One region of the Hydrogenophaga sp. GW101-3F08 genome, then DNA from elsewhere that is predicted to be linked to it. Evidence: predicted binding sites of a transcription regulator. Region 1 holds the regulator's gene; each other region holds the start of a gene.
The links. Region 1 encodes FNR, which switches genes on or off when oxygen is low (the NO sensors DNR and NnrR bind a similar motif). Its sites were predicted from a motif close to TTGATNNNNATCAA; they were not measured.

Region 1 (7,253 bases):
GCGCGACCTATTCCGCACGCAACAAGCATCGGCGTGTTCCAAGCATGACGTGAGACGCTCGCGCTCGCCGCCGGTCAAGCCATCGCGCAGGCCGGCATCGATCTCTCCGCGCTTGCCCCATTCGAGCAAGTCCGCGACACGCAGCCAATATGGGCGGCCATCGATTCGACGGCCTCGCGGGCGGGTGTATTTACGTCATGCCCCATCAGCAATGATGGCCATTGCCGTGCCGTTCACGGGGGAACCACTGACTACATCACAGAAAATTGCGTTTGCCATCGCGCCCGACTCGGCCCGGTGTTGGCAACGCTTCCAGAACGATGAACTTAAGCGACCTGAAACAAAGTCAAGCGCACCACAGCCCTGTCGGATGCGTGATGCCCATCCACAGCGCCCAGCCAGACGTGGCCGCCAGCGCCAATCCAGCCAAACGGATTCCCCATGCGCCCGAGCGGCCACCACGCAGACGCAGCAGCAACCACGGTGCAGCGGTCAGCGAGACAGAGGTTCCAAGGGAGAACAGCGCCATGATGGCCGCGCCCTCCAGCGCATTGGCCGAGAGCGACGCCACCAACAGCGCCGAATACAACAGGCCACAAGGCATGAGTGCCCAGGCAACGCCCAGCACCACCGGAGCACGCTGCCCCAATGTGGTCAGTACGGGCCTGGCTTTGCGCCAGACGGTTTGCCCCAGATTTTCGATCCATGCCGGCTGGCGCGCCTGCCAGATCAGCACGGCCCCCAGCACCAACGCCCCGACATGAAACATGGTCCAGACCGGACGTATGGCGGTGGTATTCGTGCCCAACCATGCCAGCCCTTGCACCGAGCCGGCGGCAAAGGCACCGAACAAGGCATAGCCGACCATGCGACTGAGCTGGAACGTCCACAAGGCGCGCGTGCTCCGCTCACCAGCGGCACGACCGATGCCTGCGCAGGCCGCGCCACACATGGCGACGCAGTGGGGCCCGCCGGCCAGCCCCATGAAAAGGGCCGTGATCGCCATTGAAGTCTGCATGAGGGCACTGTAGCGCAGTCGGCAGCCCAGGGTGCTTCGGGCTTCGAGTCGAACAAGCGATCAGATGATCTTGGAGAAACGTGCCCGGTCCTGGTCCACCTGCAGGTTCTTGTCGAACACCATGGCAATGGCCCGCACCAAGAACCAGCCCGTGGCCGTCACCTGCACACCACTGTCGTCGATGGTGACCAGCCCATGTTCGGCCAACCCGGCCAGCGCCTCCAGTTCGCGCGCGAAGTACGTCTTGAAATCGATCAGGTGTCCAAGTTCGATCGACTCGTACTGGAGCTGCCCCTGGCACATGATGGACATGATCACCGACCGGCGCAGCAGATCATCGCGGGTCAAGGCCAACCCGCGCACGATCGGCAGTCGCCCCTGATCGAGCGCGTCGTAATACTCCTCCAGCGTCTTGGCGTTTTGGCTGTAGGTGGCACCAATGCGACCGATGGCCGAAACACCCAGCGCGATCAGGTCACAGTCTGGCTGGGTGCTGTAACCCTGGAAGTTTCGGTGCAAGCGCCCCTGCCGCTTGGCCACGGCCAGCGCATCGGTCGGCAAGGCAAAGTGATCCATGCCAACATAAACGTATCCAGCGCCCATCAGCGCATCGAGCGAGGCCGACAGCATGGACAGCTTGTCACCGCCGCTGGGAAGCTCCGCAGAGATGATGCGTCGCTGAGGCTTGAAACGCGAGGGCAGATGCGCATAGGCGTAGAGCGCAATGCGATCCGGGCGCAGGGCATTGACTTGCGCCAGCGTGCGGGAGAACGACTCGGGCGTCTGCAGAGGCAGGCCGTAAATCAGATCGACATTGACCGACTCAAACCCGATCTTGCGCGCCGTGTCCACCAGCGCGAACACCTGCTCGGCCGGCTGTACGCGGTGGACCGCCTTTTGCACAGCGGGGTCAAAGTCCTGCACGCCAAAGCTCAGGCGGTTGAAACCCAGTCTGGCCAGGGTCTGCAGGCGCTGGTCGGTGACGGTTCGGGGATCGACCTCGATCGAGTATTCGCCGCCTGGCACCAGTGTGAAGTTTCGCCGGATCATGGCCATGAGGTCTTCGAGTTCGGCGTCCGAGAGGAAAGTGGGTGTGCCGCCACCGAGGTGCAACTGTGAAACACTGTGCCCCTGACCGAAATGCTGGACCTGAAGATCGACTTCACGCGACAGGTAGCGCAGATACTCGGCGGCGCGCTCATGGTGCTTGGTGATGACCTTGTTGCAGGCGCAGTAGTAACAAACCGACTCGCAGAACGGGATGTGCACGTAGAGAGACAGGGGCAACGCCATCGACCCGGCCCGGCGTTGCTCCAGCGCCTGGACATAGTCCTGCTCGGTGAAGGCTTCAACGAAACGATCAGCGGTCGGATAAGAGGTGTAACGCGGTCCGGGGACGTCGAATCGCTTGAGCAATTCGTTGGAAATGGCATGACTCACAAACAATTCTCCAGTTCTTCAGCTTTACTGTGCATCATGCACAGGGCGAGCCCCTTGATCTTGATCAAGCCCACCCGTCATACTCGGGTTGACCCTGAGTTCCCGTCTCTGGAAACCGATGCTCGCTCGACAGGCTGCGGAACCATGGGGTAAGCTCGGGCTGCAATTCCGGGAAAAATATGGACGTTCATAGCATCAAAGTCGCCTGTTCAAGCTGCAACCTGCGCGAGTTGTGCTTACCCATGGGATTGAATTCCGAAGAGATGGACAAGCTCGACAGCGTGATTTCTTCGCGACGCAGGATCAAGCGCGGAGCGGCGCTGTTCAACACCGGTGACAAATTCACCTCGTTGTATGCGGTTCGTTCAGGTTTCTTCAAGACCTGTGTGACCACGGCTGACGGCCGGGACCAGGTCACGGGCTTCCAGATGACAGGCGAAATCATTGGTCTGGACGGCATCGTCAGTGACCACCATTCCTGCGATGCGATTGCGCTGGAGGACGCCGAGGTCTGCGTCATGCCGTTTGACGATGTCGAGCAGCTGTCGAGAGAGTTCACAACCCTGCAGCACCATGTGCACAAGATCATGAGCCGTGAGATCGTGCGCGATCACAGCGTCATGTTGTTGTTGGGCAGCATGAGGGCGGAAGAGCGGCTGGCCGCCTTCCTGCTCAATCTGGTACAGCGCCTGCATGCCCGAGGCTTCTCGCAGTCGGAGCTGATTCTTCGCATGACCCGGGAAGAAATCGGGAGCTACCTCGGCATGAAGCTTGAGACGGTGAGCCGCACGTTCTCGAAGTTCGTCGAGGAAGGCACGATCGAGGTCAAGCAACGCTACGTTCACATCAAGAACACCGACGCGCTCAAACAGATCGTCAACCCACAGTCCTGTCGCTGAACTCAGGCAGCGGCTTCTGGCCCGCATCCGGCATACCCCAAAAACCAAGCCCCGCCGAGACTGCTCGGGCGGGGCTTGATTTTTGAGCAACAAACTGCTTCAGGAACACGAACCGTTCTTGGCACAGTCGCGAGGTCGCTCCTCCAACGGAACGGGACAACGGTTGACCTCGAACGGGGACATGGACAAGAGCGCTGTGAGTGAGCTCGACACCATGGTCACCAGCCAGAAAACAAAGAAGGCCATCGTATAGACGGCCTGCCTGGACATCTCCAGCGGTTGCCCGAACCAGTGCAGATCACTGGGATCGACCATGGCAAACACGATCATCTCCAGTACGGCGGCCACCAGAAAAGCCGGCCATGCAATCCACATCCATCGCTGAGCCCACATTGTTTTGTCTCCTTGGGTTCTGTCGCTGACTCGGAGGTTGTCGTGATGCGCCTCACGAAGCTTTGATCATCACACACCTATTCGTCGGTTGGAACCACCGGTGAGGCCGCGTGATTGCGCGCCTGGTGGGCGGGCTGCAGCTGGATCAGCGCGTCAATGCGGGCCTGCCCTTGCAGCGACCGCGCGACCTGGAGGTTGCGCTCGTAGTCTTCCTTGTCGAGCACGGGATCGGCGCCCTTCACCGCAATGACGGCGGTGATGATGCTCGCGACCACCACCAGCAATGGTCCCCCCACCACCAGCCACATGTGGGGAACGCGCCACCAGGAGACAGAAGGCTTAGGGTCCGGATTTTTGAGGGTTGCGGTATTCATTGAAGACTCCAGAGTGGTCGGTGGATGGGCGACGTCCGCATTTCAGCGCGGGATAAGAAAGGCTGCTTTTTCGGTTACCTGGGATGCCTCATCCCCTGTGGACCGGATCTCGAAGTGGATCGGGTGGGACCCGCTGGGTGCCGTATCGGGTGGCACCTGCACCCGCAGCACCGCAGACCGGACTTCCGTGGGCAACACTTCAATCTCGGCTTCCGACGCGATGGTGATGCCCTGCAACCCCGACACGCTGATCACGTAGCGCTGCGTGCTTTCGGTCGCGTTCATGACCTGCAGCCTGAACACGTTTTCGATGCGCCCCTGCTCCACCATGCGAGCCAGCACGCCGCGATCACGAATGACGTCGACCTTGAGGGGGGTGCGCAAGAAGAGGCTGATCATCACGGCGAGGGTGATGGTCAGCAGAATGCCGGAATACACCAGGACCCGTGGGCGCATCGCGCGGCGGATCATCTGCCGGGTGCTCCACCCTTGCGCCATGCCATTTTGCGTGGAGTATTTGATGAGGCCACGTGGATAGCCCACCTTGTCCATCACCTCATCGCAGACATCGATGCAAGCCCCGCAACCGATGCACTCGTATTGCAGGCCTTTTCGAATGTCGATCCCGGTGGGACAGACCTGCACACACAAGGTGCAATCCACACACGCACCCAGGCCCAGGGCTTTCGGGTCCGCCTTCTTGGAACGCGGTCCACGCGGCTCACCACGTTTCTCGTCGTAAGTGACGATCATCGTGTCCTTGTCGAACATCGCGCTCTGGAAGCGCGCATAGGGGCACATGTACTTGCAGACCTGTTCGCGCATGAAGCCGGCATTGCCATAGGTGGCAAACCCGTAGAAGAAGATCCAGAAGGTTTGCCAAGGGCCGAGGGACGCCGCCAGGGACAGCGAGGTCAGCTCACGAATCGGCGTGAAGTAGCCCACGAACGTGAAGCCGGTCCAAAGGGCAAACAAGATCCAGAGCGCATGCTTGATCCACTTCTTGCTGAACTTGGCGGCCGACAGGGGTGACTGGTCGAGCCGCATGCGCGCGGACCGGTCACCTTCGACCTTTTTCTCGATCCACAGGAATATCTCTGTGTAGACCGTCTGTGGACAGGCGTAGCCGCACCACAGGCGCCCTGCCACGGCCGTGAACAGGAACAGTGCCAGCGCCGAAATGACCAACAGCCCCGTGAGGTAGATGAAGTCCTGCGGGTAGAGCACCAGGCCGAAAATGTAAAAGCGGCGCGCTTCGAGATCGAAGAGCACCGCTTGACGCGCATTCCACTCCAGCCAGGGCAAGCCGTAAAACACGATCTGCGTGATCCAGACCGCAATCCACCGCCATTTGGAAAACAGACCAGCGACCGAGCGCGGGTAAATTTTCTGGCGAGAAGCGTACAGAGAAACCATCACCTCGTCGCCGGCAGCATCTCCTTGCGATGGTTCCGGGGTGATGGGAATGATCGGTTTGCTGCTGCTGACGTCTGGCGTGGCGGAAGTCACGAGGAACCCGTGGTTGGTGAAAGAAAAAAGGCTGCGCGGTCAAAGCGACCACACAGCCTCCTCGGTTGCCTTAATTGGCGGGCTTGTTCGACATGCCCCAGACGTAGGACGCGAGCACGTTGATCTGCGCTTCGTTCAGCAAGGCCGACTGCCCGGGCATCTGGTTGGTGAATCCATTGTTCACAGCGCGGATGATGGCTTCTTCACCCCAGCCATGCAGCCACGTACCATCGGTCAGGTTGGCAGCACCCACCGCCGCCATCCCTTTGCCATCCATGCCGTGGCAGGCCGCACAGGCAGCGAACTTTTCTTTGCCCTGGGAGGCTCGCACGGAGTCGTGCGGACTGCCAGACAGGCTCAGCACGTAGTTCGCCACGTTGCGCACGTCTTCAGCACTGCCCACGGCAGCAGCCATCGGGGGCATGACACCGATACGGCCCTGAGCAATCGTCTTTTTGATGGTCGCATGGTCACCACCGCCCAGCCAGTCACCGTCGGTCAGGTTGGGAAAGCCCTTGGCTCCACGGGCATCAGAACCATGGCACTGGGCACAGTAGTTCATGAACAGACGCTCACCAATGGCCATGGCTTGCGCATCGCCAGCGATCTGCTCCGGGGTCATGCCGTTGAATTTGGCGTATATCGGGGCGATGGCCGCCTCCACCTTTGCAACCTCGGAGGTGTGCTGCCCCTGCGAACTCCAGCCCAGTACACCCTGGAATTTGCCAAACATGGGATACAGCGCACCGTAGGCCAGCGCGAAGAGCACCGTGATGATGAACAGATAGACCCACCACCTGGGCAGCGGGTTGTTCATTTCCGCCAGATCGCCGTCCCAGACGTGACCGGTGGTGTTGTCGGCATGGGTGTTCGCCTTCGTGGTGCCACTGATCCAAAGCAGGATCAGGCAGGCGATGATGCTGACCAGTGTCAACCCGCCCACGTAGAGGTGCCAGAAATCACTTGTAAAGTCGCTCATGATGTTTCTCTTGTTGGTGCCGCGGTTTAGTCGTCAGTGAAGGGCAGTTGGGCTGCCTCGTCAAAGCTGGCCTGGTTGCGTTTGGACCAGGCCCATACCACGATGCCCACGAAGGTCAGCAAACTGACCACCGTGACGATGCTGCGCAGATCGTTGATGTCCATGGTGGGCCTTCCGCGGTTATTGCTTGGTACCAGTCGCCGCGACGGGCGCTGGCTCAACAGCCGGAGCGGTAGGCGCTGCAGCCTCGGCCGCCGGAGTCACATCAGCAGCAGCGGGTGCCGGAGCCGCCTCGGCAGCCGGGCGGCTGGCGCTGCGAGCGGTGCCCAGCACCTGCAGATAGGCGATCACGGCTTCCATCTGGGTCTTACCCTTCACAGCTTCGACCGACTGTGCGATCTCTTCGTCGGTGTAAGGCGCGCCGAGCGTACGCAGCACTTCCATGCGCTTGGGCATGACGTCCGCATTCACCGCTTTCTCGCCAAGGAATGCGTACGCGGGCATGTTCGATTCAGGCACCACATCGCGTGGGTTGGTCAGGTGGGTGCGATGCCATTCATCGCTGTAGCGGCCACCCACACGGTGCAGATCAGGACCCGTGCGCTTGGAACCCCACTGGAACGGACGGTCGTAAACAAATT
Region 2 (7,253 bases), on a different contig from region 1:
GTCCACCACCTCGGTGAGCACCCGCGTGGTCAGCGCGTCGGTGATCACGTTCAGGTTCGGGCGGTTCCGGTGCGGCGTCAGGTAGGCCTTGGCGGCGCTGAAACGTTCGCCGTTCTTGTGCGTCACCTGGTAGGGGCCGATGCCCTCCTGCTCGGGGCCGTTGAAATCGGTGTTGAGCCGGTGGCCCGCCTGCTGGCCGGCTTCGATGAAGGCGGGCAGAAACGGATTGGGCGAACGCAGGTCCATCACGTTGAGCGGCCCGCCCTGGCCATGCCAGGCGTCGGCGCCGCGCTCGTTGTGCTCGGCGCGCTTGAAGTACGGCAGCACATCGGCGAAAGACCAGCCCGGGTTGCCTTCGGCGGCCCAGGCGTCGTAGTCCTGCGCGTGGCCGCGCGCGTAGATCATGGCGTTGATGGAGCTGGAGCCGCCCAGCACCTTGCCTCGGGGCTGGTAACCGCGCCGGCCGTTGAGGCCCGGTTGTGGCACGGAGGCATAGCCCCAGCCGTTGAGTTCGTACTTGGCCATCACGGCCAGCCCGGCCGGGCAGTGGATGAGCACGCTCTTGTCGGCGGGGCCGGCTTCGAGCAGGGCCACGCGGACCTGTGGGTCTTCGCTCAGGCGCGAGGCCAGCACACAGCCGGCGGAACCGCCGCCCACGATGAGGTAGTCGTACATGTTGTTGGGTCTCCTGGGGCTGGTGCGGAAACGGCGGGTCACACGGACCGCCGCGCCCAGCGACTGGCGGCAAGGTAGCACAGGGCCCGGGCACGCGGGTAGGCGTGCCAGCCTAGAGATGATGGCGTTCATGACGCCTGCGGGACCGACGCGCCCCAGGAACCGGGCGGCGAAGGACCGACAATGGCTTTTTTCGCCATTTCAGGAGTGAACACCACATGAGCAGCATTCAAACCGTGGGCATCATCGGCTCGGGCACCATGGGCAACGGCATCGCCCAGGCTTGCGCCGTCAGCGGCATCCGCGTGGTCATGGTCGACATCGCGCAGGCCGCGGTCGACAAGGGCCTGGCCACCATCGCCGGCAGCCTGGACCGCCTGATCAAGAAGGACAAGATGACCGCCGCCGACAAGGACGCGGCGCTCGCGCTCATCCAGGGCTCGACGAACTACGACGACCTCAAGGGCGCGCAACTGGTGATCGAGGCCGCGACCGAAAACGAAGGCCTCAAGGTCAAGATCCTGCAGCAGCTCGACGGCCTGCTGGCACCCGAGGTGATCGTGGCCACCAACACCAGCTCGATCAGTATCACCAAGCTGGCCGCCGCCACGCAGCGCCCCGACCGCTTCATCGGCATGCACTTCTTCAACCCCGTGCCCATGATGGCGCTGGTGGAAATCATCCGCGGCCTGCAGACCAGCGACGCCACGCACGACGCCGTCAAGGCGCTGGCCGAGGCGCTGGGCAAGTCGCCCATCACGGTGAAGAACGCGCCCGGTTTCGTGGTCAACCGCATCCTGGTGCCCATGATCAACGAGGCCTTCTTCGTGCTCGCCGAAGGCCTGGCCACGCCGGAAGACATCGACGCCGGCATGAAGCTGGGCTGCAACCAGCCCATCGGCCCGCTGGCCCTGGCCGACATGATCGGGCTGGACGTGTGCCTGGCGGTGATGAACGTCTACATGGCCGAGTTCAACGACAGCAAGTACCGCCCGGCGCCGCTGCTGAAGGAAATGGTGGCCGCGGGCTGGCTGGGCCGCAAGACCGGGCGGGGCGTGTACACGTATTGACCCCCCGCGCCGCCTGCGGCGTCACCCCCCAGGGGGCGATGCCTGCGGCCCGGCGAAGCTGGTTCCGCGGCATCCTGGGTTCGGGCACGTGCGCCAGAGGCTTGGTTGTCAGGCAGGGGCTCCGTAGGTTCGGCTGTCGGGCAGGTGCGCCGGAGGCCTGGTTTGCGTTTTGCAGCTCATCGGAAGCCCGCTTCGGCGGGCTTTTTGTTTGCGCCAAATCAAGTGGCGGCAGCGTGGCGTTTTCATAATGGAACCACCTTTTTTGGGGAGTTCCACATGTGCGCCGCCTCCACGTCCGCCGTCTTCGCCGCCACCGCCGTCTTCGAGTTCCTCGACAGCACACACCGGGAAATCCAGCAGCAGCTGCGGCAGTTGCACCAGCTGGTGGACGCGATCGAGAGCGGGGGCCTGAACCAGGCCACCCGCGAGAAGGCGCGCCGGGTGCTGACCTACTTCAACGGCGAGGCCCGGCAGCACCACCTGGACGAGGAAAAGCACATCTTTCCCTCGCTGCGGACCAGCCCGAACCCCGAGGTGGTGCAAGCCGCCGAGCACCTGACGCAGGACCACGGCTGGCTGGAGGAAAACTGGCTGCAGATCGCGCCCTCGCTGGAGGCCGCCGCCAACGGCAACCTCTGGTTCGACACCCAGGAGCTGCGCCATGCGCTCGACGTGTTCGAGGCCCTGTACCTCGACCACATCGTGCTGGAGGAGGCCATCGCCTACCCGGAAGCCAAAAAACGGCTGGCCGCTTACGACACCGCGGGCATGGGCCGCGAAATGGCGCGTCGCCGCACGCTGCTGCGCCCCGAGGTGCTGGCCAGGGCATGAGGCCCCGCCCGTCCGTTCCGAAGCAGCCGGCTCAGCAACCGCCCCTTGGCACCGGCGGGCCACCGGCATGTCCCCGGGGCTCCACGGCCACCATTCGCCGCGTAAGATGGCCCCAGGCCCGGGGCGCCCGGGCCGTGTTGAGACGGGATGTTTGACCCATGAGCGCGTTCGACTTTGACCTTTTCGTGATCGGCGGTGGCAGTGGTGGCGTGCGCGCCGCGCGTATGGCCGCGCAGCGCGGTGCCCGTGTGGCCCTGGCCGAGACCCTGGGCACCGACGGCCTGGGCGGCACCTGCGTGAACGTGGGCTGCATCCCGAAGAAGCTCTACAGCTACGCCGCGCACTACGCCGACGCTTTCCACGAGTCCCTGGGCTTCGGCTGGGAATTCGGCGCCCTCGACCCGAGCGGCAAGCCCGCCCTGCCGACGCTGAACTGGGCCACGCTCAAGGCCAACCGAGCGCAGGAAATCGGCCGCCTCAACGGCGTCTACAGCAATCTGCTGCGCGGCGCGGGCGTCACGGTGTTCGACGGCTTTGCGCGCGTGCAGGGCGAACACGGCGTGGGCCTGGCCACGATCAACGCCGACGGCAGCCCCGGCCACCAGAATTTCACCGCCAAGAACATCCTGATCGCCACCGGCGGCACGCCCCACGTGCCGCACTTCGTGGGTCGCGAACACGTCATCACCTCCAACGACATCTTCGACCTGGAGCCGTTCCCGCAGCGCCTGCTGGTGGTGGGCGGGGGCTACATCGCCTGCGAGTTCGCCTCCATCTTCAACGGCCTGGGCTCGCACGTGACCCAGCTCTACCGGGGCGAGCAGGTGCTGCGCGGTTTTGACGACGAGATCCGCCATTTCGTCGCGGCCGAAATGCTCAAATCCGGCGTGGACCTGCGCCTGAACGCCGGTGTGGTGGACATCCACCGCACGGCCGACGGCCTGCGCGTGGAACTCGAGGGTGGCGGCGAGGTGCTGGCCGACGCCGTGCTCTACGCCACCGGCCGCGTGCCCAACGTGGCAGGGCTGGGGCTGGAGACTGTGGGTCTGGCCCAGGGCGCGCAAGGCGAGATCGTGGTCGATGCGCACTACCGGACCAACGTGCCCTCGATCTACGCCGTGGGCGACGTGACCAACCGGATGCAGCTTACGCCGGTGGCGCTGGGCGAGGCCATGGTGGTGGTGGACCAGGTGCTCGGCCCGGTGGCCGGCAAGCCCGCGCGCGAGATGAGCTACGAGTTCGTCCCCACCGCCGTCTTCACCCACCCCAACATCGGCACCGTGGGCTACACCGAGGCCGCCGCGCGCGAGACATTCGGCCAGATCACGGTGTTCCGCAGCGAGTTCAAGGCGCTCAGGCACACGCTCTCCGGCAGTACCGAGCGCACGCTCATGAAGCTGGTGGTGGACAGTGCGAACGACCGCGTGGTGGGTCTGCACATGGTGGGCGCGGAGGCCGGCGAGATCGTGCAAGGCTTTGCCGTGGCCATGAAGGCCGGTGCCACCAAGGCCGTGTTCGACAGCACCATCGGCATCCACCCCACGGCGGCAGAAGAGTTCGTGACCATGCGCGAGCCCGTGAAGAACTGACCCCCACGCTCCACCGCTGCGCGGGTCGCTGCCCCCGAGGGGGCCGCTTCGCCTTGGGGCGGCCCGGCGGCGAATCTGCTGACCCCCACGCTCCACCGCTGCGCGGGTCGCTGACCCCCGAGGGGGCCGCGTAGCCTTCGAATCGCTCACATCCCGTACAGAAAGGCGATGCCCAGCGCGGTGTGCGCCCACAGCCCCGGTGCCAGCCAGGCCAGGTAGCGCACACCGCCCACCAGGCCCGCGGAGACGCTCTTGCTCAGCGCATGCACCGCCAGCGCCAGCATCACGGCCCGTATCGCGGCGCCGTCGGACGTGGGCAGGGTGGTGGCGAACACCGCCGCCAGCGTCGAATGCAGCTCGACCAGCGCGCCCAACACGGTACCGGCCAGCAGCCCGGCAGGACCCAGCCAGAGGCTGAGCCCGTGCACCATCGCCTGAACACCCGAGAGCAGCGCGGCCACCGCGGCCGCCCCCTTCAGGCTGAACATTCGCTCTTCATCGTCGGGTCGCGGCGCGCCGTCGGCCGGCGCCGCGGGTTCGGCGGCGCCGGCCGCCTCCGGCGCACCGCGGTGTGGCGATGGTGGCCGTGCTCGATACAAAGCCCGAGGCCAGCGCCGACAGCGTCACCGCGTCACGGGCCTGCAACAGCCGGCGGCTCAGGTGGGCCAGTGCCTGCACCGCCAGCAGCTGGACCAGGGTGTGTGGGTTGAGCACCGGGCCCCACAGCGGCCGGTCGGGCATCCAGGGCAGCGCCATCAGCACCAGCGCGGCCAGCACGATGCCGTCGCGCACCTCGGCCGGGCGCAGCCAGTGGCGCGCGAAGCGGTGCAGACGCTCGCGTCCGGCCAGCAACGCGGTCAACCCGGTGGCCAGCGCGGCCGCCAGTGGCAGGCTCCAGACACACAGCACGCCGATCAGGTAGGTCAGCAGCAGCGCCACCTCGGTGGTCACGCCCGGGTCGTCGCGGCGGTCGCGCCAGTAGGCCACCACCCCCAGCGCCGCCACGAAAACCGCGCCCGCCACCACCAGACCGCTGGTCTGCGTGAGCGCCGCCGCCGCACCGGTGACGCAGACCAGCGCGAAGGTGCGCAGCCCGGCCAGCGCACGACCCGGTCCCTCGCCTTTTCTGCGCTCGCGCTCGATGCCGATCAGAGCCCGCAGCCCAGCGCCGCGGCCAGTGTGGCCGCGGCGCTGGACCACCCGTTGCCATTCAGCAGCGCCGTTGCGGCGGTATCGGTCATCAAGGCTCCGGATCGGTAGGGGCATGGTGCCGGCCCGGCGGACCGACACGGTGCGGCGCCACAATAGCGCCATGCACAAGACACCCGACTTTACCGCCCCGATGTTCTACCGCGACCCGGCCCAGGCGCTGGCCCAGGTGCAGCGCATCTACCAGGACAGCGTGGACTTTCTGCGCCAGACCATGCGCGATTTCGTCTCCGGGGGCGACTTCGCGCACGCCCACGTGCGGGCCTGCTACCCCTACGTCCGGCTGCACACCCACAGCGTCTCGCGCAAGAACAGCGCCCCCCACAGCCCGCCGGTGAACCGGCTGAGCTACGGCTTCGTGGCCGGCCCCGGCCGCTTCGAGACCACGCTCACCCGACCCGACCTGTACGGCGACTACTACCTGGAGCAGTTCCGCCTGCTGCTGGCCAACCACGGCGGCGAGCTGGAGGTGGGCACCAGCGCGCAGCCCATCCCGATCCACTTCTCCTTCGCCGAGCACGACCACGTGGAAGGCAGCATGGGCCCGGAGCGCCGCGCGCTCATGCGCGACGTGTTCGACCTGCCCGACCTGACCGTGATGGACGACGGCATCGCCAACGGCACGCACGAGCCGCGCCCCGGTGAAGCGCACCCGCTCTCGCTGTTCACCGCGCCGCGTGTGGACTACTCGCTGCAGCGCCTGCGCCACTACACCGGCACCGCGCCCGAGTGGTTCCAGAACTTCGTGCTGTTCACCAACTACCAGTTCTACATCGACGAGTTCATCCGCCTGGGCCACGCCGAGATGGCCCGGCCCGACAGCGAGTACATCGCCTTCGTGGAGCCGGGCAACGTGGTGATGCGCCGCGCCGGCCTGCCGGCCGAGCCCAACGACGAACTGGGCACCGCCCCGCCGCGGCTGCCGCAGATGCCGGGCTACCACCTGATCCGCGCCGACCGCAGCGGCATCACCATGGTCAACATCGGTGTCGGCCCGGCCAACGCCAAGACCATCACCGACCACATCGCCGTGCTGCGCCCGCACGCCTGGCTCATGATCGGCCACTGCGCCGGCCTGCGCAGTTCCCAGCAGCTCGGCGACTACGTGCTGGCCCACGCCTACGTGCGCGAAGACCATGTGCTGGACGAAGAACTGCCGCTGTGGGTGCCGATCCCCGCGCTGGCCGAGATCCAGCTCGCGCTCGAAGCCGCCGTGGCCGACGTGACCGGCGTGCCGCCGGCCGAAGTCAAGCGCATCATGCGCACCGGCACCGTGGCCAGCACCGACAACCGCAACTGGGAACTGCTGCCCGACAACAAGCCCCAGCGCCGCTTCTCGCAATCGCGCGCGGTCGCGCTGGACATGGAAAGCGCCACCATCGCCGCCAACGGCTTCCGCTTCCGCGTGCCCTACGGCACCCTGCTGTGCGTGAGCGACAAGCCGCTGCACGGCGAGATCAAGCTGCCCGGCATGGCCAACCACTTCTACCGCGAGCGCGTGGACCAGCACCTGCGCATCGGCATCCGCGCCATCGACCGCCTGCGCGAGGGCGGCCCCGACCAGCTGCACAGCCGCAAGCTGCGCAGCTTTGCCGAGGTGGCGTTCCAGTAACCGTCAACCATGAACCGACTCTCCGAGACCCTTCAACAATCCATCGGCGTCGAACTCTGGCTGGCCTCCGCGCTGGCGCTCCTCCTGCTCACCCTGCTCGTCGGGCAGGCCGTTCGGGTGGCGTTCCTGCAGGCCAATCGCTGGACAGAGCGCACGGCCAATCCCTGGGACGAAGCCCTGCTGGGCGCTGCACGCAGACCCGCGCAACTGCTGATCTGGCTCATCGGCCTGGGCTGGGTGGCGCACGCGCTGAATGCACATTGGCCC
Region 3 (7,253 bases), 520 kb from region 1:
CAGGTTTCGGCGGGTTTGGGGATGCCGCTGTTGCTGGTGCTGGCGATCAGTTGCCAGATCAGCACCAGGCAGGCCAGGCCCATGATGGGCGGCAACACCGCCATCCAGAAACCGCGGAAATCACGGCTCGCGGCCGAAGGGCGGGCGCTGACCGCGGCGGGCGCCACGGTGTCGGCGACGGGGGCATTGGCGTGGGGTGCGCTCATGGCTCTTCCAATGGGGCTGGCATGGGAGTTGGCGGGCGGCGCGATGGCCTCCAGCGGTGAATGAAATACGGCGCTGACCATGGTGGATGTCCTTTCAGTGCAACGAGCGAAATGCCTTCAAACGAGCGAGGTGCCTTCAATCCAAGAACGCCGCGGAACCGGCTTCGCCGGGCCGCCAGCGTTGCCCCCCTCCGGGGGGTGACGGCCAACGGCCGGCGCGGGGGGCATCAAAGCTCAAGCTTTGATCTTGAATGAGTCGGCGTACTTCGCTGGGTCCTTGCCGTCCCACACCACGCCGTCGATGAACTTGGCGCTGCGCATTTCGGACTTGGGCAGCGATGTCTTGCTGGCGCTGGCGGCCTCTTTGAAGATGTCGATGCGGTTGACGGCCTTGGCCACGGCCAGGTAGTCGGGGTGGCTCTTGAGCAGGCCCCAGCGCTTGTGTTGGGTGAGGAACCACATGCCGTCGGACAGGTAGGGGAAGTTCGCCGCACCGTCGTTGTAGAACTTCATGTGGTTGGGGTCGTCCCAGGTCTTGCCCAGGCCGTTCTGGTAGCGGCCCAGGATGCGCTGGTTGATCGCGTCCACGCCGGTGTTCACGTACGAGCGCTGGGCGATGGTTTCGGCCATCTTGTTCTTGTTCTGCAGGCCGGCGTCGATCCACTTGCCGGCTTCCAGGATGGCGGCCGTCACGGCGCGCGCGGTGTTGGGGTTCTTGGCGACGAAATCGGCCGTGGTGCCCAGCACCTTTTCGGGGTGGTCTTTCCAGATGTCCTGCGTGGTGTTGGCGGTGATGCCGATGCCGTCCATGATGGCGCGGTGGTTCCAGGGCTCGCCGACGCAGAAGCCGTCCATGTTGCCCACGCGCATGTTGGCCACCATCTGGGGCGGGGGCACCACGATGGCGCGCGCGTCCTTCATCGGATCGATGCCGGCGCTGGCCAGCCAGTAGTAGAGCCACATGGCGTGGGTGCCGGTGGGGAAGGTCTGGGCGAAGGTGTATTCGCGCTTCTCGGTGGCCATCAGCTTGGCCAGCGAGGGGCCGTCCACGGCGCCTTTTTCCGCCAGCTTTTTCGACAGTGTGATGGCCTGGCCGTTCTGCTGCAGGTTCATCAGGATGGCCATGTCCTTCTTGGGCCCGGCGGTGCCGAGCTGCAGGCCGTAGATCAGGCCGTAGAGCACGTGGGCGAAGTCCAGCTCACCGTTGACGAGTTTGTCGCGCACACCGGCCCAGCTGGCTTCCTTGGTGGGGATGATCTTCACGCCGTATTTCTTGTCCAGGCCGAGTTCGGCCGCCATCACCACGCTGGCGCAGTCGGTCAGGGGGATGAAGCCGATCTTGACCTCGGTCTTTTCCGGCGCGTCGGAGCCGGCGGCCCAGACGCCGCTGTGGCCCAGGGTGGAAAAGAAGGTGGCGGTGGCCGCACCCTTCTTGATGAAGTCGCGGCGCGAGGCCTGGGCCGGGGTGCCGGCGTCGGCCGGGCTGGCGGCAGCGATCGGGGTGGTGGTGTCTGCGGTCATGTCCAACTCCTTGCTGATGAAAAAAATCGGTGGCCAAAAACAAAACGGCGCCCATTTCCTGGCCTGCGCTGCGCTGGCTGGAAATGGACGCCGTTGTCCTGTGTCTGGGAAGACTTCGGGGTTTGCGCCGCCGTTGGCGCAGGTCCCGTTGCTGAGTACTAAGCAGAGACCGTGCCAGGTCTCGGGTTCTGCAGCGGTTCGACGGAAAGATCTTTGTTATTGAAGGAAAAAAGAGATTCTCGGCGTCACCGGATGTCGGCGAAACGGGGCTGGAAGGGGCGGGGACCCGGTGCGGGGGCTTCAGCTTGGTGCATCGGCCCTGAGGGGGCACGGGTTTTGTGCGCCGCAGCACGGCAGCGCCGTGCGCACCGGTTTCAGCGCCGCCGTTCGGGCAACACCTCGGCCATGGACAGCACCGCTTCGGCCACGTCGATGAGGCGGCGGTTCTGGTTCATGGCCATCTGGCGCAGGGTCTTGTGGGCTTCGGTTTCGCTCAGGTTGCGGTGCGCCATCAGCAGGCCCTTGGCGCGCTCCACCAGCTTGCGCTCGTTGAGGCTGGCGCGCACGGTGTCGAGCTCGTCGCTGATGGCCTGCAGGCGGCGCGCCTGGTCCTGCACCAGGTCGAGGATGGAGCGGTCGAGCTGCGCGCCGTAGCCCTGCGCCGGGCCGGGCCCGCTCACGTGCTCGGGCACCGGGTCGTGAAAGAACGAGAGTGCGTCGGCCGGCTCGGTGGCGGCGGGGTGCAGGCTCTGGAAGGCCAGCAGCTCGGCCAGGGCGGCCTGGGTCTTGTGCTCGCACAGGCGCTGCAGGCTGTCGGCAAGCCGGTCTTCCACCGTTTTCATGCGGTCCATGCGCAGGCTGCAGCAGTCGAACCAGGGCTGGCTCTGGTTGGCGTCGAGCGCGCTGCCGTGGGGGGCGGTGCACAGCACGCGGCGCATGCGCTCGAGTTCGGCGCGGGCGGACACGGTGTCGCGGTCGGCGCTGGCCCAGAGCGTGGCCAGCTCGTCGCTGGCGAATTCCTTGAACACCTGCAGGCAGCGCTCCTGCGAGTCGATCAGGTGCAGCAGGCGCTGCTGCTCGGCACCGCTGGCCAGGCCGCTGGCGAACAGGGCCGAGCCCGTGGCGCGCTCCTGGCCGGCGAATTCCTTGCCCTGCATGAAGTTGAACAGGGCCACCAGCTGGCGCGAGATGGCGGGGTCGCTGGCGCTGTCGGCGGCTTCGAACACCACCGCCAGCAGGGCGGCGATCAGGCGCACCAGGGCTTCGGTGGATTCGCGTGCCGTCCAGGCCTGGGTGTCGATGCGCTCGCGCAGGGCGGGCAGGGCGTCCAGCCCCTGCAGCGCGTAGGCGATGCGGCTGAACAGGCGCGCGCCGTGGCCCAGGTGCGCGGCCTGGGTGTCCAGGCTGTCGAAGCAGCGGCGCAGCTCGGCTTCGGTGGCCTGGCAGTCGGCGATCTGCTGCTGGCGCGGCTCGGCGAAGCGGGTGCCCTGCGAGCCCAGAAACAGGTTGGACAGCCCACGCTCGCGCTGCAGGCCGTGGATCAGCCGGCCGGTCACGTTCACCAGCGCGCTGGTGAGCGAGAGCTGGCGCAGGGCGTCGATCTCGCAGCGCTTGGCGGCGATGAGGAAATTGAGGCCCGATTTCAGGGGCAGGGCGGTGGGGGTCATGCAAAGCGGGGTGCAGCAATATTCGTGCCCCACCACGGTGCGGACCGGTCGCGCCCGGTGCGGGCGCCAGGTTTGTCAGCCCAAGGCCGTGGCCAGGGGCGCCTGCTGGCGGGCGGGTGGGGGCGCGAGCTGGGCGCGCAGGCCCACCACACCACCCACCACGATGAGGGCCGGCGGCTTCACGCCATGGGCCAGCGCGAGCTGGGGCAGGTCGGCCAGGGTGCCGGTGATGCAGCGCTCCTCGGGCAGGGTGGCTTTTTCCACCAGCGCGGCCGGGGTGTGCGCCGGCAGGCCGTGGGCGATCAGCTGGCGGCAGATCTCGGGCAGGTTGTGGACGCCCATATAAAGCACCACGGTCTGGCGGGGACGGGCGAGCATGGGCCAGTCCATGTCGAGGCCGCGCGCGTCGCGCGTGTGGCCGGTGGCCAGCACGAGCGCGCAGGCGTGGTCGCGGTGGGTGAGCGGTATGCCCACCGAGGCGGCGGCGCCCTGCGCGGCGGTGAGGCCGGGGACCACGGTGAAGGGGATGCCGGCCGCGGCCAGCGCCTGGGCCTCTTCGCCGCCGCGGCCGAAGATGTAGCCGTCGCCGCCCTTGAGGCGCAGCACCGCGCGCCCGCTGCGCGCGAGCCGCAGCATGAGTTCGATGATCGAGGCCTGGGGCAGGGTGTGGTGTGACGACTCCTTGCCCACGTACACGCGGTCGGCGTCGGGCGGCAGGAAGTCCAGCACGGCCGGGCTCACCAGGTGGTCGTACAGCACCAGCTTCGCGGCCTGCAGGGCCTTCACCGCTTTCAGGGTGAGCAGCTCGGGGTCGCCGGGGCCGGCGCCCACCAGCGTCACCAGGCCGGGGGGGCGGTCGTTGTCGGCGGCGCCGGCCCCGGGCCAGCCCGGGGCCAGCCAGTGGCCGTGTTCCATCACGCTCATGGGGTTCTCTCCTTGTTATGTGTGTGCCACCCATTGTTCTTGGGGGTAAACCCTGAGTCCTTGAACCAGTTCAAGGACAAGGCGCGCACACCGTCCGACGATGCATGCAGCTCGTTGACCGGCGATGGACAGCAGCCAGGCGAGCGGGTCTGACACCCCTGGAGGGCAGAGGGCCACATCCACAGCTGATCCGAGACGGAGAGAAAAAACCCATGAAACCCACCAAGATCATCCTGAGCTCGCTCGCGATGGCGGCCATGCTGGTTGCCGGCGCCCTGCACGCGCAGGACAAAAAGGGCGTCAGCCAGCCCGAGGCCAACTACCAGGCGGGCAGCTCGCCCATGGGCGCCGAGCCCATGGTGCAGAGCGTGAACCCCAAGGCGCCGCCCATGACGCAGGCCGAGTTCGATGTGGCGCGCAAGGTGTATTTCGAGCGCTGCGCGGGCTGCCACGGCGTGCTGCGCAAGGGCGCCACCGGCAAGCCGCTCACGCCCGACATCACGGTGGGCAAGGGCACCGACTACCTCAAGGTCTTCATCGCCTACGGCTCGCCGGCCGGCATGCCGAACTGGCAGACCAGCGGCGAGATGAGCGAAAAAGAGGTGGACATGATGGCGCGCTACATCCAGCACGAGCCGCCAACCCCGCCCGAGTTCGGCATGGAGCAGATGAAGGCGACCTGGAAGGTGATCGTGCCGCCGGAGAAGCGGCCGACCAAGAAGATGAACAACTTCAACATCACCAACATCTTCAGCACCACGCTGCGGGACACGGGCGAAGTGGCGCTGATCGACGGCGACACCAAGAAGATCATCAACATCGTCAAGACCGGCTACGCGGTGCACATCTCGCGCCTGTCGGCCTCGGGCCGCTATTTGTTCGTGATCGGGCGCGACGCCAAGATCAACATGATCGACCTGTGGATGGAGCTGCCCGACAACGTGGCCGAGATCCGCACCGGCCTGGAAGCGCGCTCGGTGGAAACCAGCAAGTACAAGGGCTTTGAAGACAAGTACGCCATCGCCGGTTCGTACTGGCCGCCCCAGTTCGTGATCATGAACGGCGACACGCTGGAGCCGCTGAAGATCGTGGCCACCCGTGGCATGACGGTCGACAAGCAGGAATACCACCCCGAACCGCGCGTGGCCTCCATCGTCGGCAGCCACTACAAGCCCGAGTTCGTCGTGAACGTGAAGGAAACCGGGCAGACCCTGCTGGTGGATTACTCGAACATCGACGCGCTCAAGGTCACCACCATCGGCACCGCGCGCTTCCTGCACGACGGCGGCCTGGACTCCACCAAGCGCTACTTCATGGTGGCGGCCAACAACAGCAACAAGATTGCGGCGGTGGACCTGAAGGAAGGCAAGCTCACCCAGCTGATCGACGTGGGCAAGATCCCGCACCCCGGCCGCGGTGCGAACTTCGTGCACCCGAAGTTCGGCCCCGTGTGGTCCACCGGCCACCTGGGCGACGAGACCATCTCGCTCATCGGCACCGACCCGGTCAAGCACCCGAAGAACGCCTGGAAGGTGGTGCAGACGCTCGCCGGCCAGGGCGGCGGTGCGCTGTTCATCAAGAGCCACCCGAAGAGCCAGCACCTGTACTCGGACACGCCGCTGAACCCCGACCCGAAGCTCTCGCAATCGGTCGCGGTGTACGACATCAACAACCTCGAAAAGGGGTTTGTCGTGCTGCCGATCGCCGAGTGGGCGGGCATCAAGGACGACGGCGCCAAGCGCGTCGTGCAGCCCGAGTTCAACAAGGCGGGCGACGAGGTGTGGTTCTCGGTGTGGAGCGCCAAGAACAAGGAGAGCGCGCTGGTCATCGTCGACGACAAGACGCTCAAGCTCAAGGCCGTGATCAAGGACCCGCGCCTGATCACGCCGACGGGGCACTTCAACGTGCATAACACCCAACACGATGTGTACTAACTCCCCCCTGCGCCGCTGACGCGGCTTCCCCCCTCCGTGGCGCGCCTGCGGCGCTTCGAGGGGGGACGGCCCCTGTGGCCCGGCGAAGCCGGTTCCACGGGGCCCCTGGATGAAGTCACTTCGTTGTTGGGTTGTTTCCTCTTTCATCTGGAGAATTCCATGAAATCTCTTCTTTCTGCTGCTGTGATGGCGGCGTTCGCGCTGACGTCCGGCGCTGCTTTTGCTGACGGCGAGGCGGCCCTGACCAAGTCCGGTTGCATGGCCTGCCATGCCAAGGACAAGAAGCTGGTCGGTCCTGCGTTCAAGGACATTGCGGCCAAGTACAAGGGGCAGGACGTGGCGGCCAAGCTGTTCGAGAAGGTCCGCAAGGGCGGCTCGGGGGTGTTTGGTCCGATCCCCATGTCGCCCAACGGGGCGGACAAGATCGGCGATGGCGACCTGAAGGACGCCATCGCGGTGATCCTGAAGTCCTGATGCGGAAGGCATGACCGTGCGCTTCGCCGTTGTCCTGTCCGCACTGCTGCTGGGGCCTGTGCTGGCCCTGGCACAGACCACACCCGATGCATCGCGTTCGCGCGAGCTGGTGCGCATGGTGCGGCAGGACTGCGGCTCGTGCCACGGCATGCGCCTGACCGGTGGTCTGGGACCGGCGCTGACGCGCGAGGCCTTGGCCGATGTTCCTCTGGACAGCCTGGCCGCTGTGATCTTTCACGGCCGGCCGGGTACCCCCATGCCGCCCTGGCGGGCGATGCTTAGCGAGCCCGAGGCGCGCTGGATCGCACAACGCCTGCTCCAGGGCTTTCCTGAAGAAATGGTGAAAGCACCATGAAGCGCCGTGAATGGCTGGCCGCTGCGGCCACCCTGTCTTCTTTCGCCGCGCTCGGCGGTCTGGCGGGTTGCGCCACGCCCGTCTTGCGTGGCACCGGCGACCTCGGCGTGGTCATCGGCCGCGCCAACGGCACGCTCTACCTGGTGGACACCACGGCGCAGGCGTTGATCGG
Region 4 (7,253 bases), on a different contig from region 1:
ACTTGAGGTCGCCGTGGGTGGACTCCACCAGCGGCCCGCCCGCGAAGATGAACAGGAACGACGGCAGGAAGGTGAACCAGGTCACCAGCGTCGCCGCCAGCGCGCCGGCCAGGAACAGGGCCTCGGGGCCCAGGACCGCCTTCACGTAGGCGCCGACAAAGCCCACGAAAGCCACCACCATGATCAGCGGGCCCGGCGTGGTCTCGCCCAGGGCCAGGCCATCGATCATCTGCACCGGCGTGAGCCAGCCGTAGTGCCCCACCGCGCCCTGGACCACGTAGGGCAGCACGGCGTAGGCCCCGCCAAAGGTGAGCAGCGCCGCCTTGGTGAAGAACCAGCCCATCTGCGTGAACGTGTGCTGCCAGCCCAGCAGCACCGTCAACAGGCCCATGGGCACGGCCCAGAGCACCGCGCCCACCACCACCACCCCCGCCAGCCGGCTCCAGCGGAACCGGGCGTGCGCCGGTGGCGGGGTGTGGTCGTCGATCAGCGCCGGGCCGTACGAGGCGCCGCTCTGCCCATGGCCGCCACCGGTGGCGAAGTGCCGGGGCGCCATCCGGCCCCCGACGTAGCCGACCAGGGCGGCGGCGGCGACGATGGCCGGGAACGGCACGTTGAGCGCGAAGATCGCCACCAGCGAGGCCGCCGCGATGCCCCAGAGCCAGCGGTTTTTCAGCGCCCGCGAGCCGATGCGGTAGGCCGCCTGCAACACGATCGCCGTCACCGCGGGCTTGATGCCGTAGAACAGCCCGGCCACCCAGGGCACATCGCCGTACGCGATGTAGACCCACGACAGACCGATCAGGATGAACAGCGAGGGCAGCACGAACAACACCCCGGCGACGATGCCGCCCCAGGTGCGGTGCAGCATCCAGCCGATGTAGGTCGCCAGCTGCTGCGCCTCCGGGCCGGGCAGCAGCATGCAGTAGTTCAGCGCGTGCAGAAAGCGCCGCTCCGAGATCCAGCGCCGGCGCTCCACCAGCTCCTGGTGCATCACGGCGATCTGCCCGGCCGGCCCCCCGAAGCTGATGAAGCCGAGCTTGAGCCAGAAGGCAAAGGCCTGCCAGAAGCTGGCCGCCTCGGGGGGCGCCAGGCCGGCTTCGGCGGTGGGCGTGGGGTTCATGGTGGGGGGTCGCCTGGGGTGAAGCTGGCCAGCAGGCCGTCGAACACGGCGTGGGCCGTGGCCAGCAATTGGTCGTCGTCGGTGATGGCGTCGCGCAGCCCGGCCAGCACGCTTTCCACGCCCGCCGCCTCGGGCGGCTGCACGCCGCCGACGTCGAGGAAATGCACCAGCTGGCCCAGGCGCACCAGCGCCGGCTGCTCCAGCCCGAAGCTGGCCAGCAGCACCTCGAACGTGACGCGGGCGCCGACGTGGCTGAACCGGGCGCCGTCGAAGTCGAAGCCCAGCGCATCGGCGGGGCAGTCGCGCGGGTCGGCCAGCCAGTGCAGGCGGGCCTGCCGGTCGATGAAGCGCTGGATCAGCCAGGCGCTGGCCAGCCGGTCCACCCAGGGCCGTTGCCGGGTGGCCCAGCTGCGGCCCTGGTGATCGGCCAGCGCCAGGCGGGCAATGGGGCCTTCGACGGCCCGCGGCTCGTCGGGGGCCGCCGCGCGGGCGCAGGCCAGCTCCAGCTCCACCACGGCGGCCTCGGCCTGGCGGCGGGCTTCGCCGGGGAAAAAGTCGATCTCGCCCAGGCTCCCCAGGGCCTTGCGCAGCTTGCGTGCCTGCTTGAGCGCATCGAGCGGCTTGTCCGTGCCCAGCGCCTGGCGCACCCGGGCCACCTCGGCGAGCAGGGCGGCGTAGTCCACGCTGCGGTCGAACAGACCCCGGAAATTCGCCTGCGGCGGTTCCTCCATGCGCAGCACCAGGGCGGTCCCGCCGGCGTCGCGCACATCGGCCGCCAGGCCGTCGAGCGTGGCGCGGCAGGTCCCGGTTTCGGGCAGCACGTACACACCGTCGCGCAGCACCGCCGCGCCCGAGGCCTTGAGCGCTCGCCAGGCCCGCATGCGCACGGTGGTGTTCTCGGTGGGCAGGCTGGTGATGAGGGATATCCAAAACATGATGTTTACTATTCTTCATTTTTGTAGAAAAGTAAACACATATTTTTCCCAAGGGAAACGGAACAAATCTTTACAGAGCGGCAGCACAGCCGCACAAGGCAGAAACACGCGGCGACCACACTGGCATCACTCCACGGCAACCCTCGCTTGTGGAAGCCCAGGTCCATCAGCATCTCCAGGAGTGATCATGAAACTGTCCCCGAAACGCGCCCTCATCGCCGCCGCCCTCGCCACCGCCTTTGTCGGCATCTCGGCCACCGCCATCGCCCAGGGCGCGGCTGGCGTGCCCAGCGACATGCGCGCCCAGCACATGGCGCAGCGCGTCGAAGCCGGCACCCCCGACGCACAACAAGCCGAGCAACGCCACGCCCAGCGCATGGAGCGCATGCACAAACGCATGGCCGAGCGCCAGGCCCAGCTCAAGGCCGAACTCAAGCTCAGCCCGGAGCAGGAAGCCGCCTGGAGCGCCTTCGTGGCGCGCACCGCCCCCGAGCCCCGGGGCCCCATGGCCGGCGCGCGTGAAGACTGGTCCAAGCTGACCACGCCGCAGCGCCTGGACAAGATGCAGGCGCTCAGGGCCGAGCGCGACGCGCAGATGGCCAAGCGCATCGACGCCACCAAGAGCTTCTACGCGGCCCTCACGCCCGAGCAGCAAAAGGTGTTCGACGCCCAGGCCCATGGCGGCTTTCGCCACGCCGGCATGAAGGGTGAGCGCGGCATGGGCCGCCACGGTGGGGGCATGGGCGGCCACCACGGCATGGGGGGCATGGGCTGCGACAGCCCGGCACAACCGCGCAGCTGATCGCCTTCGCGCGCCCCGTTGCCACCACAGCCCCGGCACGCCGGGGCTGTTTCACTTGACCTGAGTCAATCCGCACCCGGCGGCCAGCCGATAAGCTGCCCCGCCATGGACTTCGACCTCATCATCATCGGTGCGGGCCCCGCCGGCCTGTGCCTGGCGCGTGCGCTGCGCGGCAGCGGTCTGCGCAGCTGCCTCATCGAACAGCAGCCCCGCGAGTCGCTGCAGGACCCCGCTTTCGACGGCCGGGAAATCGCCCTGACCCAGCACAGCGCCGAGCTGCTGCGCCAGCTCGGCATCTGGCCGCTGCTGGGCGAGGCCCACGTCGCGCCGCTCAAAGACGCCCTGGTGCTCAACGGCGGCTGTGGCCCGAACCAGGCGCGCATGCTGATCAGCCACCGCCTGAGCCCGCGCTCCGAGCTCGGCCACCTGGTGGCCAACCACCACATCCGCCGCGCCGCCTTCGCCGCCGCGCTGGCCGACGGCGCCGGCGACGGCCCGCCGCCCGAGCTGCGCTGCGGCGAACAGGTCGTGCGCATCCACACCGACGCGCGCGCCGCCCAGGTCACCCTGGGCAGCGGCCAGACGCTCAGCGCCCGGCTCGCCGTGGCCGCCGACAGCCGCCACTCCAGCACCCGCCGCGCCATGGGCATCCCGGCCGACATGCACGACTACGGTCGCACCATGCTGGTCTGCAACATGACGCACGAGCAGCCCCACCACGCCACCGCCTGGGAGTGGTTCGACCACGGCCAGACGCTGGCGCTGCTGCCCATGAACCCCTGCCCCCGGACCGGCCAGCACCGCTCCTCGGTGGTGCTGACCCTGGCCAGCCACGAACTGCAGCCCCTGCTGGAGCTGGACGAAACGGCCTTCGGCCAGGCCATGACGCGGCGCTTCGGCCAGCAGCTCGGCGCCATGCGGCTGGCCAGCACGCGCCACGCCTACCCGCTGGTGGGTGTGTGGGCGCGCCGCCTGGTGGCGCAGCGTTTCGCCGCCGTGGGCGACGCCGCCGTGGGCATGCACCCGGTCACCGCGCACGGTTTCAACCTCGGCCTGCGCAGCATCGACACCCTGGCCAGCGCCCTGATCGCCACGCACCAGCAGGGCCAGGACATCGCCTCGCCCGCCCTGCTCGAACGCTACCAGCAGACCCACCAGCGCGCCAGCCGAGGACTGTACCTGGCCACGCACGCGGTGGCCACGCTCTACACCCGAGAACAGACGCCCGCGCGCTGGCTGCGCCACGCCATGGTGGGCCTGGGCGAGCGTTTCACCCCGTTCAAACGCGCCATGGCCGCCAGCCTGACCGGTCTGGCCTGAGCACCCGGACACCGCTTGCCCCCCATCCGCGCGGCGCACCTGAAAACCCCATTCCCCCACTCCCCGCTGCACGAAACCTTCGCACGGGGCGCATGATCTCCAGCCAGAACGACCCCCCATTGCCCCAGCCCGGCGCCCGGGTCACCTGAGGACCCAAGGGCGCGTGCACCACCGGCGCGAGAGCCCCATGGACAAACACTACCTCACCCCCCTGTTCCAGCCCGACACCATCGCGGTGTTCGCGGGCAAGTCCGACGAGCCCGAGACCCAGACCCCGCAAGCCCGGGGGCTGCTGGGCGCGCTGCGCGCGCAGCGCTTCAAGGGCACGCTGGTGTTCCTGGACATCCACACCACCGGCACCCTGGCCGATCTGGCGCAGACCCGCGCCGACCTGGCCATCATCGCCCTGCCGCCGCTGGAGGCCATCGCCGCGCTCGAAGTGGCCGGGCGCATCAAGTGCCGCGCCGCGCTGGTCATCGGCAGTGGCACGCCGGCCCTGGAGGCCGCCGAAATGCACCGCGTGGCGCGCCGCCACGGCATGCACCTGCTCGGGCCCAACAGCCTGGGCCTGCAGCGCACGCGCTGCCTGCTCAACGCCAGCGTGGCCGGGCCGCTGGCCGCGCCCGGGCCGCTGGCCCTGGTGTCGCAGTCGGGTGCGCTCACCGCCTCCATCCTCGACTGGGCCACCGAAAACGCGGTGGGCTTCTCCACCGTGGTCTCGCTCGGCCCCAACACCTCGGTGGACATCGCCCAGGTGCTCGACTTTCTCGCCTCCGACGCCCAAACGCACAGCATCGTCGTCTATCTGGAAGGCATCTCCAGCGCCCGCCGTTTCATGAGCGCGCTGCGCGCCGCCGCCAACGCCAAACCGGTGATCGTGCTCAAGGCCGGCCGCAAACCCGCCGGCAACCTGGCCGCACAGACCCACAGCGGCGCCATCGTCGGCGCCGACGACGTGTTCGACGCCGCCCTGCGCCGCGCCGGCGCGGTGCGCGTGCGCTCCTTCGTCGAGCTGTTTTCGGCCTCCAAGTGCCTGGCCTCGCGCTACCGCCCGGTGGGCAAACGCCTGGCCATCGTCACCAACGGCGGCGGCCCCGGTGTGCTCGCCGCCGACTGGGCCAACGAAATCCAGCTCGAGCTGGGCAAGCTCTCCCCCGAAACCGCCCAGGCCCTCAAGCCCCAGCTGCCCCCGCTGGCCTCGCTCAGCGACCTGATCGACCTGTCGGAAGAGGCCAACGCGGAGCACTACCGCGCCGCGATCGACGCCGCCGGCCACGAAAAGACGGTGGACGGCATCCTGGTGGTGCATTCGCCCAAGGCCGGCATCGACCCCACGGCGGTGGCCCAGGCCATGGCCGAGCTGAAAAAACGCCTGGGCAAGCCGCTGCTGTGCTGCTGGATGGGCAGCGCCTCGGTGGCCGCCGCGCGCGAGGTGCTGGCCAGCGCCGCCATCCCCAGCTTTCGCACGCCCGAGGCCGCCGTGGGCGCCTTCGGCAACATCGCCAGCTTCTACCAGAACCAGCAACTGCTGCAGCAGACCCCGCCGCCCCTGTCCGCCCTGGCCAAGCCCGACATCGAGGGCGCGCGCCTGCTGATCGAAAACGTGCTCACCGAGCGGCGCAAGGTGCTCACCGAAATGGAGTCCAAGGCCCTGCTCTCGGCCTTCCACATCCCGGTCACCCAGACCATCCTGGCGCGCAGCGCCAACGAGGCCATGATGATCGCGACCCAACTGGGCTACCCGGTGGCGCTCAAGATCGACTCGCCCGACATCAGCCACAAGAGCGACGTCAACGGCGTGGCGCTCAACGTCATGAACGCCGTCGGCGTGCGCGACATCTACAACACCATGATCCAGGCCGTGGCCAAGGTGCAGCCCGGCGCCCGCATCAACGGCGTGACGATCCAGAAAATGGCGCGCAACAAGCGCGGGCGTGAACTCAACGTGGGCCTGGTCACCGACGACCCCTTCGGCCCGGTGATCGCGTTTGGCGCCGGCGGCACCATGATCGAGCTCATCAACGACCGCGCCATGGAGCTGCCCCCGCTCAACCAGTTCCTGGCGCGCCGCCTGATCGACCGCTCGCGCGTGGCCGAAACCCTGGGCGAGTGGCGCGGCGCCAGCGCGGTGGACATGGACGCGCTGGAACACGTGCTGCTGCGCGTCTCGGAAATGGTCTGCGAGCTGCCCCAGCTGCGCGAGATGGACATCAACCCCATCATCGTGGACGAATCGGGTGCGGTGGCGGTGGACGCGCGCATCGTGATCGACAGCGCGCCGGCCACGGCGCGCAACTACGCCCACCTGGCCATCCTGCCCTACCCGGCGCGCTACGAGCAGATCTGGCCGCTGCGCGGCGGTGGCGAATACACCATCCGCCCGATCCACCCCGACGATGCCCAGATGCTGCAGGACCTGGTGCAGAACCTGTCGCCCGAGAGCCGCTATTTCCGCTTCGTGTCCTCGCTCAAGGAACTGCCCGCCTCCATGCTCTCGCGCCTGACCCTGATCGACTACGACCGCGAAATGGCGCTGGTGGCCATCCACCGCAGCCGCCAGACCGACGCCGAAGGCGAAACCGTGGAAACCGAGCGCGTCGTCGGTGTGTCGCGCTACATCACCAACCCCGACAAATCGAGCTGCGAGTTCTCGCTGGTGGTGGCCGACGACTTCAACGGCAAAGGCCTGGGCTCACGCCTGATGCTGAGCATCATGGAAGAAGCCCGCGACAAGGGCCTGGCCGAGATCGAGGGCCTGGTGCTGGCCAACAACCCCGGCATGCTCAAACTCATGAAGGGCCTGGGCTTCACGGTCAAGACCTTCCCCGAAGACGCCGACTTCAAACTGGTCACGCACAGCCTGTGAAACCCGGCCGGCCGGGTGACCGCGCCGGAACCCAGCCTTGCAACCGCCCACCCGGGCGGTTTTTCTTTGTCCCTTGCTATCTCTCTATCTTCTTTAATTCAAATTAGTAGCAGTAGTAGAAGGGCTCGTTTTCTGTGGACAAGGCGCTTTTCCCATAGCGCGACAAGCACTTGGCGACCGTACAAGCGTGTGCAAACCGCCCCGCTG

Region 2: a site for FNR is predicted at 1,954-1,967, ahead of AC07YZ_RS10880 (hemerythrin domain-containing protein). Genes of this name have one in related genera too.
Region 3: a site for FNR is predicted at 4,379-4,392, ahead of cobA (uroporphyrinogen-III C-methyltransferase). Genes of this name have one in related genera too.
Region 4: a site for FNR is predicted at 2,916-2,929, ahead of ubiM (5-demethoxyubiquinol-8 5-hydroxylase UbiM). Genes of this name have one in related genera too.

What each region holds. Positions count from the first base shown of each region.
Region 1 is NZ_JBWKZP010000002.1:798,746-805,998, reverse strand. It holds partial or broken gene AC07YZ_RS09405 (IS3 family transposase) at 52-173, opposite strand; gene AC07YZ_RS09400 (sulfite exporter TauE/SafE family protein) at 347-1,006, opposite strand; gene hemN (oxygen-independent coproporphyrinogen III oxidase) at 1,079-2,458, opposite strand; gene fnr (fumarate/nitrate reduction transcriptional regulator Fnr) at 2,638-3,357, shown strand; gene AC07YZ_RS09385 (hypothetical protein) at 3,457-3,750, opposite strand; gene AC07YZ_RS09380 (nitrogen fixation protein FixH) at 3,828-4,124, opposite strand; gene ccoG (cytochrome c oxidase accessory protein CcoG) at 4,167-5,633, opposite strand; gene ccoP (cytochrome-c oxidase, cbb3-type subunit III) at 5,704-6,612, opposite strand; gene AC07YZ_RS09365 (cbb3-type cytochrome oxidase subunit 3) at 6,639-6,776, opposite strand; gene ccoO (cytochrome-c oxidase, cbb3-type subunit II) at 6,793-7,253, opposite strand, start outside.
Region 2 is NZ_JBWKZP010000003.1:302,171-309,423, forward strand. It holds gene AC07YZ_RS10870 (GMC family oxidoreductase) at 1-675, opposite strand, end outside; gene AC07YZ_RS10875 (3-hydroxybutyryl-CoA dehydrogenase) at 894-1,745, shown strand; gene AC07YZ_RS10880 (hemerythrin domain-containing protein) at 2,022-2,576, shown strand; gene gorA (glutathione-disulfide reductase) at 2,735-4,165, shown strand; gene AC07YZ_RS10890 (hypothetical protein) at 4,312-4,653, opposite strand; gene AC07YZ_RS10895 (MgtC/SapB family protein) at 4,661-5,479, opposite strand; gene AC07YZ_RS10900 (AMP nucleosidase) at 5,478-6,986, shown strand; gene AC07YZ_RS10905 (mechanosensitive ion channel domain-containing protein) at 6,996-7,253, shown strand, end outside.
Region 3 is NZ_JBWKZP010000002.1:274,731-281,983, forward strand. It holds gene ntrB (nitrate ABC transporter permease) at 1-287, opposite strand, end outside; gene AC07YZ_RS06955 (CmpA/NrtA family ABC transporter substrate-binding protein) at 441-1,727, opposite strand; gene AC07YZ_RS06960 (nitrate- and nitrite sensing domain-containing protein) at 2,102-3,373, opposite strand; gene cobA (uroporphyrinogen-III C-methyltransferase) at 3,470-4,318, opposite strand; gene AC07YZ_RS06970 (cytochrome D1 domain-containing protein) at 4,531-6,252, shown strand; gene AC07YZ_RS06975 (c-type cytochrome) at 6,412-6,726, shown strand; gene AC07YZ_RS06980 (c-type cytochrome) at 6,737-7,081, shown strand; gene AC07YZ_RS06985 (cytochrome D1 domain-containing protein) at 7,078-7,253, shown strand, end outside.
Region 4 is NZ_JBWKZP010000008.1:52,964-60,216, reverse strand. It holds gene chrA (chromate efflux transporter) at 1-1,123, opposite strand, end outside; gene AC07YZ_RS18960 (chromate resistance protein ChrB domain-containing protein) at 1,120-2,058, opposite strand; gene AC07YZ_RS18955 (Spy/CpxP family protein refolding chaperone) at 2,246-2,860, shown strand; gene ubiM (5-demethoxyubiquinol-8 5-hydroxylase UbiM) at 2,966-4,180, shown strand; gene AC07YZ_RS18945 (bifunctional acetate--CoA ligase family protein/GNAT family N-acetyltransferase) at 4,368-7,046, shown strand.